2 regions of the Rhizobium sp. H4 genome follow, and region 2 is predicted to be linked to the other one. Evidence: predicted binding sites of a transcription regulator. Region 2 holds the regulator's gene; the other holds the start of a gene.

Region 1 (6,407 bases), on a different contig from region 2:
ATGCGCGGCACCTTCGCCAACATCCGCATCCGCAACCACATGCTCGGCCCGAACGGCAAGGAAGGTGGCTACACCATCCACTACCCGTCGAAGGAAGAGACCTCGATCTACGACGCGGCGATGCAGTACAAGCAGGAAGGCGTGCCGCTCGTCATCTTCGCCGGTGTCGAATATGGCAACGGCTCCTCGCGCGACTGGGCGGCCAAGGGCACCAACCTGCTCGGCGTCAAGGCGGTGATCGCCCAGTCTTTCGAGCGCATCCATCGCTCGAACCTGGTTGGCATGGGCGTCATCCCCTTCGTCTTCGAAGAGGGCACGACCTGGCAGAGCCTCGGCCTCAAGGGCGACGAACTCGTCACCATCGAAGGCCTCGACAAGATCAAGCCGCGCGAGCGGAAGATTGCCAAGATCACCTATAGCGACGGCACCGTTAAGGACGTTCCGCTGCTGTCGCGCGTCGATACGCTCGATGAGGTGATCTACCTCAACAATGGCGGCATTCTGCAGACGGTCCTGCGCGATCTCGCTGCCTGATTGTTAAGAGCCTGACATGATCAGGGCCGCCGGAGAGCAATTTCCGGCGGCTTTTCTTTTGCGGCGGCGGCATTCGAGCGGGCTCACGATGATTTGTTTTCTGCGGCTTCCGGTCGTGCTGCGTCTCACCCGTTCGTGACTTTTCGTTTGGACCCGGAAGGATTATTCGTACGTTCATATCTCAGAGCCTCCGGTTACCAACACGCTGGCGACGCTGAAAAAGAGGTGCAGGTGAATGTTCCCCCGTTTGTTGATCCCGCTATTGGCCGGTCTTGCTCTCGCAGGGCCGCTGAATGCCGAAGACGGCACGCCGAAAGGCGTCGTCGAGCTGTTCACGGCGCAGGGCTGCTCCTCCTGTCCGCCGGCTGATGCGGCTTTCCGCAAGCTGGTGAACCAGGGAAATGTCATCGCGCTCGCATATCACGTCGATTACTGGAATTATCTCGGCTGGGCCGATACGCTGAGCTCGAAGGAAAACACCGAGCGGCAATACGGCTATGCCAGGACGATGGGCCGCAGCAACGTCTACACGCCGCAGGCCATCGTCAATGGACGCGGCCACCTGGCCGGCTCCGATTTGAACGGCATCAACAGCAGGATCGACACCTATAGCGGCGAAGGGAACGGGTTGACCGTTCCTATCAGCGCATCGATGCGCGGCGACGAGCTGGAAATCAAGATCGGGGCGGGACAGGGCAAAGCCAATGTCGTGATGGTTTATTTCGACAAGGAAAAGACGATCGATGTCGAAAAAGGCGAGAACAGCGGAAAGAAGCTCTCGTATCTGCACAGCGTCACCAATGTCGAAACGGTCGGCATGTGGGATGGCAAGGCGACCAGTCTGACGCTGCCGGCAACCGTCCTGCAGCGGCCGCAGCTCGAGGGTTGCGCTATCCTGCTGCAGTCGGCGACCGCGGACGGCGATCCGGCCGCGATCCTTGGCGCGACCGTGGTGATGGCGGGCAAAAATATCTGAGTTGCATCCGCTTGCGGATGAAGGTCCGGGCGGCCCGGCTGAGCGTATTCGGGGCTGGGGTTAAGGTCGATACGCTCCGCCGGGCCCTTTGGCGCGCTGGCGCCAAACCGGGATGCATAATTCTCCTGCAAATGAGGCGCTGTTTTGACTGAAATGCGGCGCTGCCGAGAAAGCGGCGACCTGTCCACTGTCGGCTGCGACTGAATGTGACGGGCCGCACTCTTGCAATTTGTGGCGGCTCGGGCAAACTGTCATTCCCCTGTCACAAGCGGAGGCCTCGGGAGACTGATGACAGATCAGCCGGATTTGCGACACGGCGGAAACCGCTCCGTCGACAATAGTTCCTCAGTCGTCGTCGATCTCAGGGAATACAAACAAAGCAAAGATCCGCTGCCGGTGACTTTCCATAGGCGCGAACTCGACGCGATCCTCTGGATCTACGGCCGCATGGTCGGTGAGGGTGAATGGCGCGATTACGCCATCGATCACCTGAAGGACAAGGCGGTGTTTTCCGTCTTCAAGCGCTCCGGCGAAATGCCGCTCTTCCGAATCGAAAAGAACCCGAAGCTCGCCGCCAAGCAAGGCGCCTATTCCGTCATCAACGTCAACGGCATGATCCTGAAGCGCGGACACGAGCTGAACCTAGTCCTCAAGGTCTTCGACAAGGCCTTGAAGCTGGTCGATCAATAAGCCTCATCAGCCGCCGGCGAACAGCGTGCCGGGATAGACGGATGGATCCGGATCGGTCGTCATGCCCTCGCCGAGGCTGCGCTGCATGAGCATCGTGTCAAGCCAGCGGCCGTGCTTGTAGCCTGTGCCCTGCATCAGGCCGACCTCCACGAAGCCGGCCTTGAGATGAAGCGCGATCGAGGCGGGGCTCGCGCCGCCGATGACGGCCACCATCTGACGAAAACCAAGGGCGGTGCAGCGGTCGATCAATTCGCTCATCAGTGCTTTGCCGATACCGCGGCCGCGGGCTTCGGGCGCCAGGTAAATCGAATCCTCCACCATCCAACGATAGGCCGGGCGGGTGCGAAAGGCCGAGGCATAGGCGTAGCCGAGGAAGTTTCCGTCGTCATCGGCTGCGGCGATATAGGGATATTGCTGGCCGATGATGGCGGCAAAACGCTGCAACATCTCGGCCTCGGAGGGCGGCGCAATCTCGTAGCTTGCAACGCCGTTCAGGACGGAGTCGCGATAGATCCCGGTAATGGCGGGGATATCGGCTTGAGAGGCGTCGCGCAGAAGGAAGGACATCGGGCAGTTGGTCCAGCGGCGGGGCGGAGCTCCTCTAAAACCATCCCTGCGAAAACGGCGCAACAAAAAAGGCGGCCGAAGCCGCCTTTTTCGATCGTGATGGACCTGCTTATTTACGGTTGCCCATGAACTGCAGCAGGAACATGAAGAGGTTGATGAAGTCGAGATAGAGCGTCAGTGCGCCCATGATCGCCTTGCGGCCGGCAACAGCGACGTCATCGGCTTCGTAGTAGAGCTCCTTGATCCGCTGCGTGTCGTAGGCGGTGAGGCCTGCGAAGATCAGTACGCCGATCACCGAGATGGCGAACTGCATCGCCGACGATGCCAGAAAGATGTTGACGATCGAGGCGATGATCAGGCCGAAGAGACCCATGATCAGGAACGAGCCCATTGCCGACAGGTCACGCTTCGTCGTGTAGCCGTAAAGCGACAGCGCGCCGAAGGAGGCGGCGGTGACGAAGAAAGTCTGAACGACGCTCTGACCGGTATAGATCAGGAAGATCGACGAGAGTGACAGACCGACGAGCGCGGCATAGATCGCGAAGGTCGTCTGGGCGGCGCTCACCGACATCCTATGGATCCGGAAGCTCAGGAAGAACACCAGAGCCAGCGGCGCCAGAATGACCACCCATTTCAGCGGGCTCAGGTAGATCGCCTGGCCGAAAGCGGTAATCTCGCCATTGGCGAAAGCGAGCTGGAACGACAGATATGCGGCCACACCGGTGATCGCCAGACCCAGCGCCATCAGGTTGTAGACCTTGAGCATATAAGCGCGCAGGCCCTGATCAATCATCTCGCCGGTCTGAGCGCGGCTTTGATAGTTACGAAGATCAGCCATAGTTTCCTCTTACAAGCTCCGATGGAGATACGGTGTCGGGGTTTTCGACCCGGGCGCCGCTGCGGAGCTCCAGCATGCCTGCAGACAATATGAGGCCTTCGCCCCTCGCAAACAAGAGGCTTGCAAAGGCCCGGCCGGTTAAATCGCCGTAAGGTGAAGGGTTTGGGCGTCGCTATCCGGTCAAAGCTCGCGCAGGACGGGCGCCGCCTTCTGGCCGAGGATGCGCCAGGTGCCGATGAGGCCGATGCCGACGGTCAGGACGAGCGCCGTCACCAGCGTCAGCCCCGCCACATCGGGCAGAAAGGCCGAGGGCAGCCGCATGATGCGGGCGACGATGAACCAGGCGGCGGCGGCGCCGGCGATTAGCGCGAAGATCGCGGTTGCGAGCCCGAGGATCAGATATTCGTAACTGAAGGCGCGGATCAGCATGGCCCGGGTGGCGCCGAGCGTCTTCAGCACCACTGCATCGTGGGTGCGCGCCCGGTTTCCGGCGGCAAGCGCCCCGGCAAGGACGAGGATCGAGGCGATCAGGGCCACCGAGGCGGCGGCGCGGATCGCGGTCGCAAGCTGCGCAACGAGCTGGTTGACGATATCGATCGCGTCCTTGACGCGCACGCTGGTGATCGTCGGATAGGTGTTGGTGACGGATTTCAGGATCGCCGCATCTTCGGCCGGCGTCGAGGCGGGATCGGTCAGGGTCGCGAGCCATGCGTGCGGGGCGCCGCGGAAAGTGTTCGGCGAGAAGACCATGACAAAATTGATCGATAGCGATTCCCACTGGACGCGGCGCAGATTGGCGATCTTGGCGGTGATGTTGCGGCCGAGCACATTGACGGTGACGGTGTCGCCGATCTTCAGGCCGAGTTCATGCGCCTCTTCCGAGGAGAAGGAGACGAGCGGCTCGCCGCTGTAATCCTTGTCCCACCAGCTGCCTTCGGTCAGCGCGGCATTTTCCGGCAAAGTGTCGGCATAGGTGATGCCGCGATCGCCGTTCAGCACCCAGCGGCCGGCGGCCGGCACGTTCATCTTGCTGACATCCTCGCCGTTGAAGGCGACGATGCGGCCGCGCAGCATCGGCACCTCCATGAACTTGCCCTTCGGCGCCTGCGCCTGGACGAGATTGCGGAATGCGTCGACCTCGGCGCTCTGGATATCGACGAAGAAAAAGTTCGGCGCGCCCTCGTTCATCCGGCCGGTCAGCTGCTGGCGCAGGTTTCCGTCGATCAAGGTCAGCGTCACCAGCAACGCCAGGCCGAGGCCGAGCGACAGCACCACCGAGGGCGTCAGGGCGCCGGGACGGTGGATGTTGCCGATCGCAAGCCTGAGCGCCGGCGAGTTGACGCGCGGGCTGCGGCGCGCAAGCCAGGCGATCAGGGCGGCGACGAGGCGCAGCACGACAAAGGCGAAGACGATCGCACCGACGAAAACGACGGCGATGAAGCGATCATAGGCGGTGAGGACGGCAAGGCCGGCAAGCGCTGCCATGAAGAGGGCGGCCAGCAGGATATAGGGCCAGGACGGCAGGCGGCGGGCCTCGAAGCCCTGCTCGCGGAAGAGCGCCGTCGCCGGCACTTCGCGGGCATGGCCGAGCGGCAGGATGGCGAAGGCGAGCGTTGTCAGGATGCCGAAGAGCGCCGCTAGCAGCAGGGCGCCGGGATAGAGCGTCGGCGCTGTGGACACCGGCAGGAATTGCGCCAGGAACTGCGCAGCGAAGATCGGCGATAGGGCGCCGACGACGAGGCCGATCATGATGCCGCCAAGGGCGATGATGGTGATCTGGAACAGATAGATTAGCACGACGACGGCGGCCGGCGCACCGAGGCATTTGAAGCTGGCGATGGTGGTGCGTTTGGAATCGAGGAAGGCACGCACCGCATTGGCGACGCCGACGCCGCCGACGATCAGCGCGGTCAAGCCCACCAGCGTCAGGAACTGCGAGAAGCGGGTGATGTTTTCGGTAAGCGAGGGCGCGGCCCGGTCGCTGGTGCGGATCGCCCAGCCGGCGGAGGGGAATTCCCTTGAGGCGCGCGCCTGGATGCCCGATATCGCGCTCCTGTCCTCCAGCCGGATCTTGTAGGCATGTTCGACCAGGCTTCCGGTCTGGATAAGGCCCGAGGCATCGAGCGCCTGGCGGCTGACGAGCAGGCGCGGCGCAAAGCCGAAGCCTTCGGAAAGGGCGTCCGGCTCGGTCTTGACAGTGCCGGTGATGCTGAGTTTGACATTGCCGAGCAGCAATTCGTCGCCGACCGCAAGGCCAAGCCGATCGAGCAGCAGCGGGGCTGCGACCGCGCCATAGGTGCCGCTTTGGGCCGAAAGCAGGGCTGCGAGCGGATAATTTGGCTCGGCCGCGAACCTGCCATAGAGAGGGTAGGCGTCGTCGATCGCTTTGACTTCGACAAGCGCCTGGTCGGAGCCGTCGGGCCTCCGAGCCATCGAGCGCAGACCTGTCGACACCGAGACGGTGCCGAGACTTTCGAGGAACCCCATTTCCTGCGGTGTGGCCTCGCGGTTGTTGAGCTCAAAGCGGACGTCGCCGGCCAAGAGCTCCTGCCCCTGCGAGGCGATCGTGTCGGTGATCGACTGCGAAACCGAATTGACGGCGGCAATCGCGCCTGTGCCGAGCGCGATGCAGGCTAGGAAAATGTAAAAGCCGCGAATGCCGCCGCGGAGCTCACGGAGCGCCAGGCGAAATGCAAGCGCGGTGCGCGGCGTAATCATTCTCATGCGATTGCCGCCTCGCTGCGGCGGGCGGCGCTGTCGCCTTCGATCTGGCCGGAGCGGACGCGAATCTGGCGCGAGCAG
Region 2 (6,407 bases):
ATGGGCGAAGAGCTTGCCGGTGCGGCCAACCCCGGTCTGGACCTCGTCAAGGATCAGCAGCAGGCCTTTCTCGTCGCAGATCCGGCGCAGCGCCTTCATGAACTCAGCCGTGGCGGGGCGCACGCCGCCCTCGCCCTGCACCGGCTCTATGAGGATTGCCGCCGTCGCATCGGTGATCGCGGCGCGTACCGCTTCGATGTCGCCGAACGGCACCTGATCGAAGCCCGGCGTCTTGGGGCCGAAGCCTTCGAGATATTTCTCCTGGCCGCCGGCGGCGATCGTCGCAAGCGTGCGCCCATGGAAGGCGCCTTCGAAGGTGATGATATGGAAGCGCTCGGGATGGCCCTTGGAAAACTGATAGCGGCGCGCCGTCTTGATCGCGCATTCGAGCGCCTCGGCACCGGAATTGGTGAAGAACACCTTGTCGGCAAAGGTGGCGTCCGTCAGCCGTTTGGCCAAGCGCTCCTGGCCGGGGATCTCATAGATGTTGGAGAGGTGCCAGACCTTGTCGGCCTGCTCCTTCAAGGCGGCGACCACATGCGGATTGCCGTGGCCGACCGAGGTGACGGCGACGCCGGCGCCGAAATCGAGATAACGCTCGCCGCTTTCGGTGATCAGCCATACGCCCTCGCCTCGCTCGAACCGCAGCGGGGCACGAGAATAGGTGTCATAAAGCGGCGCGGCTTCAGCCATGGCGCGGGTCTCCCGGTCAGCGTTGTCAGGCTCCGGACTCCGGCTAAGAAAACCGGGCCCGAAAAATCAAAAATGCCGCCTTTCGGCGGCGATCGGTACTATTTCCTTTTCGCGCTGCAATGTCAACAAAACTGCGCCCTTAGCGCATGCAGCAAGCTTGTACAGCGGCATTTTCAGCCTTCAACAGGCATTATTGCAGAAATGACACGCAGGGGCAGCAAGTTGGGGAAAACTACGAATTCGATTCATCCGGATTCCCGCGACTCTTGTCACGGAGTCAGCCTCACACTAGGTTAAAGTTCAATTACTAGACTGCATGCGGCGGAACTAGTCACCAAAATTGATCAAGCGTTTCTTGTTTCGGAGGCTTCCGGGACAACGGTGAGGGATTCTGCCATCACCAACGCAAAAGGTGGAGACAGGGCATGAACTGGACAGACGAGCGGGTCGAGAAACTCAAGAAGCTGTGGTCCGAAGGGCTGAGCGCCAGCCAGATCGCGGCACAACTTGGCGGCGTGAGCCGAAACGCCGTAATCGGCAAGGTGCACCGGCTGAGCCTTCCCGGCCGCGCCAAGGCGGGCGGCACTGCCACCGCGGCGCGCACGCCGAAGCGCCAGACATCTGCGCCGCGCGCGCCGAACTACGCCTCCCGGATCACCACCCGCACCGTGACCCGGCAGCAGGGCGCAACGATGCTGAAGGAAGAGATCGAGATCGAAACGATCGAGGAAATGGAATACGTGCCGAAAGGCAACGTGGTCGTGCCGATTTCCCGCCGCCTCGGCCTGACGGAGCTGACCGAACGCACCTGCAAATGGCCGGTCGGCGATCCTCTGAAGGACGACTTCCACTTCTGCGGCTGCGAATCCCCGGACAATTCACCCTATTGCAGCTATCACCAGAAGCTCGCCTATCAGCCGGTCAACGAACGCCGCCGGGCGGCAGCGCGGGTCAGCTGAGCGGGCGACATTGTTGAGATGCAAAAACGGGCTGGAAGGCCCGTTTTTTGTTTGAGTGTGTTGGGTGTGGCTGCCCCTCATCCGCCTGCCGGCACCTTCTCCCCGCCTGCGGGGCGAAGGGATATGCCGCACCCTCTCGGTTTCTCACCAAGCTCTCGTGGGGCACGTCCCCTCGCCCCGTTTACGGGGAGAGGGCTAGGGTGAGGGGCGGAGCTTGCTCGACTTTGTCAGAAACCCCTCAGGCTTCCATCGAATAACCGGCGCCGCGGACGGTGCGGATGACGTCCTGCATGTTGGAGAAGTTCAAGGCCTTGCGCAGGCGGCCGACATGGACGTCGACGGTGCGTTCGTCGACATAGATATCGTGGCCCCAGACGCCGTCGAGCAGTTGCGAGCGGGAGAAGACGCGGCCCGGCGACGACATCAGGAATTCCAAGAGGCGGAATTCGGTCGGGCCGAGGCGGACTTCGCGGCTCTTGCGATGCACGCGATGGGTTTCGCGGTCGAGCTCGATATCGCCGCATTTCAGCACCGAGGACAGCACCTCCGGGCGGGCGCGGCGCAGCATCGCCTTGACGCGGGCGACGAGCTCGGGGGTCGAGAACGGTTTGACGACGTAATCGTCGGCGCCGGTGGACAGCCCGCGGACGCGCTCGCTCTCCTCGCCGCGCGCCGTCAGCATGATGATCGGCAGCCGTTCGGTTTCCGGCCGCATGCGCAGGCGTCGGCAGAGTTCGATACCGGAGACGCCGGGCAACATCCAGTCGAGGATGAGAAGATCGGGCGTTCGCTCCTGAAGCCTGATTTCGGCCTCGTCGCCGCGCAGGATGGTATCGACTTCGAAGCCTTCCGCTTCGAGATTATAGCGGAGAAGCACGCTGAGGGCCTCTTCGTCTTCAACAACTGCTACTCTCGGGATCATGCGTGTCCGTCTCCTCGCGCACGATCCTTAAACCGGGGGTGATTTAAGCAAGGGATCCCGCGCAAAATCAGAAATTGGCTGCGACCTCTTTGCGCGCCCGTACGGGCGCGCACGCAAGCTGGGTCCGGCACGGTTATTCCGTGGCCGCACCGACGGTGTTGGCGCTGTCGTCCTTCGGACGGTCGCCTTCCGGCTGGGCGCCGGTCGCCATGTAGTAGATCGTCTCGGCGATATTGGTGGCGTGATCGCCGATGCGCTCGATGTTCTTGGCGCAGAAGAGAAGATGCGTGCAGCTGGTGATGTTGCGCGGATCTTCCATCATATAGGTCAGAAGTTCGCGGAACAGCGAGGTGTACATCGCGTCGATCTCGTTGTCGCGCTCGCGGATGGCGGTCGCCTTGTCGGCGGCGCGCGTCGTATAGACGTCGAGCACTTCCTTGAGCTGGACAAGGGCCAGCTCGGACAGGTGCTCAAGACCGCGGGCGAGCTTGCGCGGAACGCCGGTGCTCTGCACGGCGATGACGCGCTTGGCGGTGTTCTTGCCGAGGTCGCCGACCCGTTCGAGATCGGCGGCGATGCGGATCGAACCCATGATTTCGCGCAGGTCCGAGGCCATCGGCTGACGACGGGCGATGGTGACGATCGCCTTGTCGCCGATTTCGCGTTCGGTGTGATCGAGGATCACGTCGTCGGAAATGACCTTCTGCGCCAGCGCGGTGTCGCCGTTGACCAGGGCGCGAACGGATTCGGCGACCATCTGCTCGGCCAGGCCGCCCATTTCGGAAATCCGCCTGGACAGGAACTTCAGATCATCATCATAGGCAGAATAAATATGTGTTGATGCCATGGGGCTTTGTCCTCGAATAACGGGAAGGCTTCGGATTGCCGCAATCAGCCGAAGCGACCCATGATGTAGTCCTGGGTGCGCGGATCGTCCGGGTTGGTGAACATCTTGTCGGTGTCGTTCTCCTCGACAAGGTTGCCGAGGTGGAACATGGCGGTGCGCTGCGACACGCGCGCCGCCTGCTGCATCGAGTGGGTGACGATGACGATCGTATAGTTCTCGCGCAGCTCGTGGATCAATTCCTCGACCTTGGCGGTGGCGATCGGGTCGAGCGCCGAGCAGGGCTCGTCCATCAGGATGACTTCAGGGCTGACGGCGACGGCACGCGCGATGCACAGGCGCTGCTGCTGACCGCCGGAGAGGCCGGTGCCGGACTCGTGCACACGGTCCTTGACCTCGTTCCAGAGGCCGGCGCGCTGCAGGCTGGACTCGACGATCTGATCGAGATCGGCCTTCGACTTGGCCAGCCCATGGATGCGCGGGCCGTAGGAGACGTTTTCATAGATCGACTTCGGGAACGGGTTCGGCTTCTGGAAGACCATGCCGACACGGGCGCGCAGCTCGACGACGTCGATGTCGGGATCATAGATATCTTCGCCGTCTAGGGTGATCTTGCCGGCGACGCGGCAGCCCTCGATCGTGTCGTTCATGCGGTTGAGGCTTCGCAGGAAGGTCGACTTGCCGCATCCCGAAGGGCCGATCAGCGCGGTTACGGTGTTTTCGCGGATGTTGAGGTTCACATCGAAAAGCGCGCGCTTCTCGCCGTAGTAAACCGAGACATCCTGGCCGATCATTTTATACGGGACGTTGCTCATCTTCTGATCCGGCGCCTTTTCAACTGCAGCTTCCGTCAACATGTTCATGATGTTTAACTCCGTTTACCAGCGGCGCTCGAAGCGACGACGCAAGAGGATGGCACCCATGTTCATGACGATCAGGAACAGGAGCAGGACGATGATGGCACCCGAAGTACGCTCAACGAAGGCACGTTCGGCCTCGTTTGCCCACATATAGACCTGCACCGGCAGGGCCGTCGAGGGCTCGAGCGGCGTGGCCGGCGCGTTGGCGACGAAGGCGACCATGCCGATCAAAAGCAGCGGCGCGGTTTCGCCGAGCGCATGCGCCAGGCCGATGATCGTGCCTGTCAGGATGCCGGGCATGGCAAGCGGCAGGACATGGTGGAACACCATCTGCATCTTCGAGGCGCCGAGGCCGAGCGCCGCGGCGCGGATCGACGGCGGCACGGCGCGCAGTGCCGCGCGGGTGGCGATGATGATCGTCGGCAAGGTCATCAGCGTCAGGACCAGGCCGCCGACCAGCGAGGCCGAGCGCGGCAGGCCGATGAAGTTGATGAAGACGGAAAGGCCGAGCAGACCGTAGACGATCGAGGGAACCGCGGCGAGGTTGTTGATGTTGACCTCGATCAGGTCCGTCAGCTTGTTCTTCGGCGCGAACTCCTCGAGATAGATCGAGGCGGCAACGCCGATCGGCAGCGAGAGCACCAGCACGATCAGCATCAGGTAGAGCGAGCCGATGAGGGCGACGCCGAGGCCGGCAGCCTCCGGACGGCTGGAATTGCCGTTGACGAACAGGCCGGTGTTGAACTGCTTATGGAGAGCGCCGCTCGCCTTCAGCTCGTTCATCCAGGTCACCTGCTTGTCGTTGACCTTGCGGTTCTTCTCATCGACGGAGAGATCGATCTGGCCCTTGTTGGCGCTGTCGATATTGGCGTCGGCGAGCAGCGAGACATTGACCGTCTTGCCGATGAGCGAGGGATCGGCGACGACCATATCGCGCAGCTGGATCGGCGCGCTCTTGGAGAGCATGGCGGTCGCCTCGCGCACGTCAGGCTTGCTCGACGCATTGATGTTAAGCTGCTTGACGATCGCGTCGCGCAGCAGAACCGGGTAATTGGCGGCGACCAGCACCGAGGGATCGCTCGCACGCTTGTTATCAGGATCGATCGTCTTCTCGGAGAATTCGATCGGCAGGGTGATCGCCGTCTGCTGGAAGGCAGTGTAGCCTTTGCCGATCACAGTCCAGAGCAGGATGAACAGGAAGACGAGACCGAAGGTGATGGCGGCGATGCCATAGGCCTGGAACCGGCGCTCGGCGGCGTAGCGGCGCTTGATGCCGATATCGCGGCGGGCTGGCGCCTTGGAAACGGTGACGCCTGATGTGGGAGAAACAATATCCGTCATTCGTACTGCTCCCGGTATTTGCGCACGATGTAGAGCGCGTAGATATTGAGGCAAAGCGTGATGCAGAACAGGGTGATGCCAAGGGCAAAGGCAACCAGCGTCTGCGGCGAGGTGAACTCAAGGTCACCGGTCAGCTGGTTGACGATCTTGACGGTCACCGTCGTCATCGGCTCAAAAGGATTGATCTGGATGCGGGCGGCGACACCGGCGGCCAGCACAACGATCATGGTTTCGCCGATGGCGCGCGAGGCGGTCATCAGCAATGCGCCGACGATGCCGGGAAGGGCCGCCGGCAGGACCACCTTCTTGATGGTTTCGGAGCGGGTGGCGCCGAGACCGAGCGAACCGTCACGCAGCGCCCGCGGCACGGCGGTAATGATGTCGTCCGACAGCGAGGACACATAGGGGATCAGCATGATGCCCATGACGATGCCGGCCGTCAGAACGCTCTGCGCCTGGATGAAGCTCGCATAGTTGCCGGAGAGCAAGCCGCTGATCTGCGCGGAGAAATCGCGCAGGAACGGACCGACGGTGACGAGCGCGAAGAAGCCGTAGACGATCGTCGGAATGCCGGCCAGCACTTCGAGAAGCGGCTTGGCGACGCCGCGCACTTTCGGCGAGGCGTATTCGGCCATGTAGATGGCGGCGAAGAGCCCGACCGGCACGGCGACCAGCATGGCGACCAGGCCGATATAGAGCGTGCCGAGCAGCAGCGGGATCAGACCGAACTGGCCGAAGGACGAGCTGCCGGCGCCGGCAAAGCGCGGATCCCAGACCGTGCCGAAGAA

What was found. Region 2 encodes PhoB, which activates phosphate uptake and scavenging genes when phosphate is short. Its sites were predicted from a motif close to TGTCATNNANCTGTCAT; they were not measured.
Region 1: the regulator PhoB is predicted to act here: its motif matches at 1,760-1,776, upstream of C4N04_RS22930 (DUF2794 domain-containing protein).

The regions. Positions count from the first base shown of each region.
Region 1 is NZ_PSOW01000016.1:5,948-12,354, forward strand. Features, by position in the region: gene acnA (aconitate hydratase AcnA) at 1-534, shown strand, start outside; gene C4N04_RS22925 (thioredoxin family protein) at 770-1,510, shown strand; gene C4N04_RS22930 (DUF2794 domain-containing protein) at 1,799-2,200, shown strand; gene C4N04_RS22935 (GNAT family N-acetyltransferase) at 2,207-2,767, opposite strand; gene C4N04_RS22940 (Bax inhibitor-1/YccA family protein) at 2,877-3,605, opposite strand; gene C4N04_RS22945 (ABC transporter permease) at 3,786-6,329, opposite strand; gene C4N04_RS22950 (ABC transporter ATP-binding protein) at 6,326-6,407, opposite strand, start outside.
Region 2 is NZ_PSOW01000015.1:153,171-159,577, reverse strand. Features, by position in the region: gene C4N04_RS22815 (aspartate aminotransferase family protein) at 1-693, opposite strand, end outside; gene C4N04_RS22810 (GcrA family cell cycle regulator) at 1,119-1,652, shown strand; gene phoB (phosphate regulon transcriptional regulator PhoB) at 1,891-2,574, opposite strand; gene phoU (phosphate signaling complex protein PhoU) at 2,708-3,421, opposite strand; gene pstB (phosphate ABC transporter ATP-binding protein PstB) at 3,466-4,281, opposite strand; gene pstA (phosphate ABC transporter permease PstA) at 4,297-5,619, opposite strand; gene pstC (phosphate ABC transporter permease subunit PstC) at 5,616-6,407, opposite strand, start outside.